Regions from separate parts of the Clostridium chromiireducens genome, predicted to be linked through region 2. Evidence: a T-box and tRNA genes for the amino acid it is inferred to sense, from the RefSeq annotation. Region 2 holds a T-box; the other holds one or more tRNA genes.

Region 1 (3,420 bases), on a different contig from region 2:
AAAACTTTTTCCACTATTTCAACAATCTTATCTTCATCAATCTTTCCTGTTCCAAAAGTTTCCACTTCAATTGAAACTGGTTTAGCAACACCAATTGCATAAGCTAATTGAATTTCAAGTTTATCAGCAACACCTGCAGCAACTAAATTCTTAGCTACCCATCTTGCAGCATAAGCAGCTGATCTGTCTACCTTAGTTGGATCTTTTCCAGAGAAAGCTCCGCCACCGTGTCTACCATAACCACCGTATGTATCAACTATTATCTTTCTTCCTGTTAACCCTGAATCTCCTTGAGGGCCTCCAACAACAAATCTACCTGTTGGGTTAATGAAATATCTAGTTTCACTATCTAATAACTCTGCTGGAACAACAGCGTCTATAACATACTTTTTAAGATCTTCTTGAATTTGTTCTAAAGTTACTTTCTCATCATGTTGTGTTGATATAACTATAGTATCTATTCTCTTAGGTACATTATCTTCATATTCAACAGTAACTTGAGTTTTACCATCTGGTCTTAAATAATTTAAAGTACCATCTTTTCTTACTTCTGTAAGTCTTCTTGATAATTTATGAGCCATGTATACTGGAAGCGGCATAAAATCCTCTGTTTCATTAGTCGCAAAACCAAACATCATACCTTGGTCTCCAGCTCCAACTGCCTCTACTGCATCTTTTTCACCTTTTCTTGATTCAAAAGCTTCATCAACACCCATTGCAATATCGGCTGATTGTTCATCTATTGATGTGATAACTGAGCAAGTATCACAGTCAAATCCGAATTTTGCTCTATCATATCCAATTTCTCTTACTGTTTGTCTAACTACCTTTGGAATATCAACATAACAATTTGTTGTTATTTCTCCCATTACCATAACCATACCTGTAGTAGTGCATGTTTCACAAGCAACTCTAGCAAGTGGATCTTGTGTCAAAATAGCATCTAATATAGCATCAGAGATTTGGTCACACATTTTATCTGGATGCCCTTCTGTAACTGATTCTGAAGTAAATAATCTTCTCATTTTGTTCTCTCCTTCACTTATATATGTATCATTTTATTTTATACATATATTATTTTATTTTAAAAAACTTATATCTACTTATTATATTTTAAATACAATATAAACCAAATTAAATTACTCTTCTCCATTGATTTCTAATATTTTTTACTTTAATAATTAAGCATGCGTAAACTTAATTATATCAAGTGAAACTTGATTCAGGTGGAGCTTATTCTTCATCTGAATCTTAGTTGAAGTTATACCTTCAAGGGGTGCCTCGTCTAGGGTCGTTCCACTGTTAGCAACAATCTTAATAGGGATTAGGAGCATTACAGTTGCTAGACATCAGATAAATAAAAAAAGCTCTTCGATAAGAAGAGCGCGATTTTAACAATCATTTTCTTATCTTGTAGAAATATCTACAGGAATTGGCACCTTATATTAATACAGGTTGCCGGGTTTCACAGGGCCCTATCCCTCCACCTCTCTTGATAAGAGTTACATAATTTAATTTTCAAAAATATTTTATCATAGCATCCATAATTAGTCAATATTATAACTATCTATTATTATGCTAATATTCAATAAAAAAGAATAAACTATGTTTATTCTTTTTGGTGGAGGAAGATGGATTCGAACCATCGAAACGAAACGTAACAGATTTACAGTCTGCCCCCTTTGGCCACTCGGGAATTCCTCCATATTATTTTGTTGGAGCTGGCAATAGGAATCGAACCTACAACCTGCTGATTACAAGTCAGCTGCTCTACCGTTGAGCCATGCCAGCATGTTTATTTGATTATATTTTTTAAGATGGTGGGCACAACAGGGCTCGAACCTGTGACCCCCTGCTTGTAAGGCAGGTGCTCTCCCAGCTGAGCTATGCGCCCATCTTAATGGTGGAGGAAGATGGATTCGAACCATCGAAACGAAACGTAACAGATTTACAGTCTGCCCCCTTTGGCCACTCGGGAATTCCTCCATATTATTTTGTTGGAGCTGGCAATAGGAATCGAACCTACAACCTGCTGATTACAAGTCAGCTGCTCTACCGTTGAGCCATGCCAGCATGTTTATTTGATTATATTTTTTAAGATGGTGGGCACAACAGGGCTCGAACCTGTGACCCCCTGCTTGTAAGGCAGGTGCTCTCCCAGCTGAGCTATGCGCCCATCTTAATGGTGGAGGAAGATGGATTCGAACCATCGAAACGAAACGTAACAGATTTACAGTCTGCCCCCTTTGGCCACTCGGGAATTCCTCCATATTGTTTTGTTTGTTGCACTTGTCGTATTGCTAATCAACAATGATTAGTATATCTGCAAAGTGATTTTATTTCAACTCTATAATTACTCTTTTTAGCGAAATTATCCCCGGATTACTTCATATTTCTACATCATACTTCCATTTAACATAGTAATCTAATTATTTTTTTATTTTTTCATTTATTCTCTTTATATCTAAAAATGAAGAGCTTAGTTGTTCCAGTTTATTGTAATCCTCACTCGAAAGTCTCTTCTTTAAAAGCTTAAAAGCATTTATTACTCCTTTTTCCTCATCAGGTTCTTCATAATATTCTTTTATTCTTCCCATATCTAGTGCTGATAGTTTTTTCATTATTTGTTCTAATTCTTTCTTATTTTCAGGTGATAATTGTTCCAATATTTTTCCTTTATTTACTTTATATATTGATTTTGTATATGACACCACCGTTTCAACATCTTCTTTTTTTGCACTCATTTGACCCTGTGGTTCCCAGTAAAATACTAAATAAATATTCATTATTACTGTGATAAATAAAAATAAACCTATTAAATACTTCTTCATAAATACCTCCTTTATTACTATTAATTACCATTTATATTTTTTTTATACTATCTTCTTTCTATTCCTCATATATATCTATAAAGGGGGTATATATTCTTGATGAAACCAGATATTAATCTTAAATTTAATTACAATCTAACTTTAGAAATTAAAAATTATATCACCGAAAATACGGTAATAGTTTGCATTGGTACTGATAAATGCATTGGAGATTGTCTTGGTCCATTAGTTGGAACTATACTAACTGAGAATTTCTTCCCCCTACCTGTTTATGGTACCTTATCTTCTCCAATTCACGCCTTAAATATAGATGAACGCTTAAGTGAAATACAATCCAATCATCCTGATGCATCTATTATTGGCGTTGATGCTTGTTTGGGTGATGAAGACGACATAGGTGAAATTCGCATAAGAAATTACGCAATACATCCAGGTAAAGGCGTGGGCAAGGAGCTTCCAGAAGTCGGAATTGCATCAGTTATTGGTATTGTTGACTCTAGCGACAATGCCGAATTCTTCTTTTCTCGCAGTATAAGACTTTCTTTTATTATGGATATGGCTAAGATTATATCCAGAATTTTTATGGAAG
Region 2 (3,420 bases):
ATATTTCTTCTGTAAGAATTGCTAATTTTTCTGCAACTTCAGTTAGTGATAGTGAACCGTCTCTAACTACATTAGCATTATCTCTTACAGATTTAATCATTACTCCTACCGACTCTTTAGCTTGCCCTACACTTGTACATATTTCACTAATTTCATCATTTACTTTAGTATATTTCTTATCAATCTGTGAGTAAAAGTCCCCTTTTGCTATGCTATCTACGTAATTTTTAGCTCCTAATAGCCTGTTTATCATCTTTATAGTAAATCCTATTATTATAACTGATATTAATAAAATCATAATTATTGTCACAATGGCATCAACCATTCCTAAACTGTCTAGTGCACTTAATAAATCTTTTTCTTCAACTGTGATTCCAATAGAAAGACCTGTCTCTCCTATTGGGCTATATGTCATATATCTTACCTTTCCATCATAAGTGTACTTTCCAACTCCAGATTGGGTTCCAATAATCATGCTTTTACCAATATTATTTAAATCGCCTAAGGATTCTTTATCAGACGTCATATTAGTTATGTTTTTATTTTCAGTCACAAGACTTTCATCTTCCGCTACTATAAAATTTCCATTCCTATCGACAATTAATGAATTTCCTGTTCTTAAGAAAGTTGTTTCCTTATTTATAGTAGAAAAATCCATACAATCCTTTACTGATGTAATAACTCCAATAACATTACTTGATGAATCTTTAATCGGCACTGAATATGATATAACCTTTTTATTAGTAATTGGATCCACATATGGATTAGTTATCGCATTATCTCCTTTTATTGATTTCATGAAACTTTGCGTTGTTTTTATCTCTTTTTTATTCCCTAATGTATCTATTGATTTTCCATTCTTATCACTAATACTCATCACTAGCTGACCAGTTGCTTTTAATGCAGGTATAAGAATCTCCACTTTTTCTTCTAAAGGGATACCTTCATTACTAATTATAGGATTGCTTGCAATCATCTCAAGATTCTTAATTTCACTTTTAATTTGGTCATCTGCTCTTCCGGCTGCAGTCTTGGTTACTTCCGACATTACATTTAAGTTACTTTCCCTTAATGAATTGCTTGCAAATTTATACCCAAGTTCAGATAACAATATAAATGCTATTAGCAGCATTGGTATTAAGAACATTATAATTTTTACTTTTATACTTTTATTTTTCTTATTCATTTCTACCTCCTGAAATAAATACCTAAATACAACTTTACATATTTCAATCTTATTCCATCTTGATAAACTTCTTATTAAAATCAGATTAAAACATTGTTAAAACAGGTAAAATATTTTTCAAGAATTTTTCACTTATAGATTTTTTTCTTAATTTATTGACATTCAAAAATTCAATGATTATAATGAAAATATTAATTACTATAATAAACACGTTGATGAGGACAGTAAGCTAAAATTTTATTTTTCAGAGAGAGAATATACTGGTGTGATTATTCTTAAATAAATTTAGACTGAAAACCACCTCTGAGTGGCTCTAATAAAGCCCGTATTTATCGCGTTATGATAAGCTTAAGTGACCTATTTTGTTGGTTTTTAGATAGTTATGTACTTTTCTATATAATTAAACTATTAATAGGTAATTAGAGTGGAACCACGGATATTACTTCGCCTCTATTTTTAGGGATGAAGTTTTTTTATTTGAAAAAATTATATAATTTATATAATGATTACTTAATCAATATTATTATTGAAATTATGTAAATTACAGAAATTATAATGTTTTATATATTGAAAGGAGTTTTAACAATGATAAAAGTAACTTTAAAAGATGGATCAGTTAAAGAATTTGAAGCTGGTTTATCAGTTTACGAAATTGCTAAATCAATTAGTGAAGGTTTAGCTAGAAATGCCTGCTGTGGTGTTGTTAACGGCAAGGTTGTCGACCTTAGAGAAGAAATAAATAAAGATGTAGAGTTAAGTATATGTACCTTTGATTCTCAGGAAGGTAAGGATGCATTGAGACACAGTGTATCTCACGTTTTAGCCTATGCAGTAAAAAGATTATTCCCAGAAACAAAATTAGCTATAGGTCCTTCTATTGTGAATGGCTTTTACTACGATTTTGACAGTGAAACATCATTCACTGCTGCTGATTTAGAAAAACTTGAAGCAGAAATGCAAAAAATAATAAAAGAAAATCCTTCAATCGAAAGATTTACACTTCCAAGAAACGAAGCTTTGGAATTAATGAAAGATGAACCATATAAAGTAGAATTGATAAATGATCTTCCTGAAGGCGAAGTGATTTCTTTCTATAAAATAGGTGAATTCACTGATTTATGCGCTGGTCCTCATCTTATATCAATAAAATCAGTTAAGGCAATTAAGCTTATTAGAAGTGCTGGCGCTTATTGGAAAGGTGACGAGAAGAACAAGATGCTTACTAGAATTTATGGTACTGCATTCTTAAAGAAAGCAGATTTAGATGAGCACTTAGAAGCTTTGGAAGAAGCTAAAAAGAGAGACCATAATAAATTAGGTAGAGAACTTGGAATCTTCACAACTGACGAAAAAGTAGGTCAGGGTCTTCCATTGCTAATGCCTAAGGGTGCTAAGATATTCCAAACTCTTCAAAGATGGATTGAAGACGAAGAAGCTAAGAGAGGATATGTATTAACTAAAACTCCTTTCATGTCTAAGAATGATTTATTTAAAGCTTCTGGACACTGGGATCACTATAAAGATGGTATGTTTATTTTAGGAAACGAAGAAACAGATTCAGAAGTCTTAGCTTTAAGACCAATGACTTGCCCATTCCAATTTACTGTATATAATGCAGAACAACACAGCTATAGAGATCTTCCAATAAGATATAATGAAACTTCTACTCTATTTAGAAAAGAAGCTTCAGGTGAAATGCACGGTCTTATAAGAGTAAGACAATTTACATTAGCAGAAGGTCATATAGTTTGTACTCCTGAGCAAGTAGAAGAAGAATTTAAAGGGGTAATTGATTTAATAGATTATGTTATGTCTACTTTAGGAATAGATGGGGATATAACTTATAGATTCTCTAAATGGGATCCAAACAATACTGAAAAATATATAAATAATCCTGAAGCATGGGAATCTACTCAAAATCAAATGAGAATTATTTTAGATCACTTAAATATAAACTATACTGAAGCTGAAGGTGAAGCTGCATTCTACGGACCAAAGCTTGATATTCAATTTAAGAATGTTCATGGTAAAGAAGATACTATAATAACAGTTCAAATCGACTTTGCTTTAGCTGAAAGATTAGGGATGTCTTATATTGATAAAAATGGAGAAAAGAAAATACCATTTGTTATCCATAGATCATCAATTGGATGCTATGAAAGAACTATAGCAATGCTTATAGAAAAATATGCTGGTGCATTCCCTACATGGCTTGCTCCAGTTCAAGTAAAAGT

Evidence for each region. A T-box is a leader RNA that pairs with one kind of tRNA and senses whether it is charged. The one in region 2 lies ahead of thrS (threonine--tRNA ligase), so its partner is inferred to be a tRNA-Thr.
Region 1: it encodes a tRNA-Thr, which carries the amino acid that the T-box ahead of thrS (threonine--tRNA ligase) is inferred to sense. The anticodon was not compared.

Annotation. Positions count from the first base shown of each region.
Region 1 covers NZ_QXDJ01000007.1:71,047-74,466, reverse strand. Annotated here, with positions in the region: gene metK (methionine adenosyltransferase) at 1-1,025, opposite strand, end outside; SAM riboswitch class I at 1,404-1,502, opposite strand; tRNA gene D2A34_RS22430 (tRNA-Tyr) at 1,620-1,704, opposite strand; tRNA gene D2A34_RS22425 (tRNA-Thr) at 1,717-1,791, opposite strand; tRNA gene D2A34_RS22420 (tRNA-Val) at 1,819-1,894, opposite strand; tRNA gene D2A34_RS22415 (tRNA-Tyr) at 1,902-1,986, opposite strand; tRNA gene D2A34_RS22410 (tRNA-Thr) at 1,999-2,073, opposite strand; tRNA gene D2A34_RS22405 (tRNA-Val) at 2,101-2,176, opposite strand; tRNA gene D2A34_RS22400 (tRNA-Tyr) at 2,184-2,268, opposite strand; gene D2A34_RS22395 (hypothetical protein) at 2,430-2,831, opposite strand; gene yyaC (spore protease YyaC) at 2,928-3,420, shown strand, end outside.
Region 2 covers NZ_QXDJ01000006.1:153,465-156,884, reverse strand. Annotated here, with positions in the region: gene D2A34_RS21305 (methyl-accepting chemotaxis protein) at 1-1,186, opposite strand, end outside; T-box leader at 1,390-1,641, shown strand; gene thrS (threonine--tRNA ligase) at 1,772-3,420, shown strand, end outside.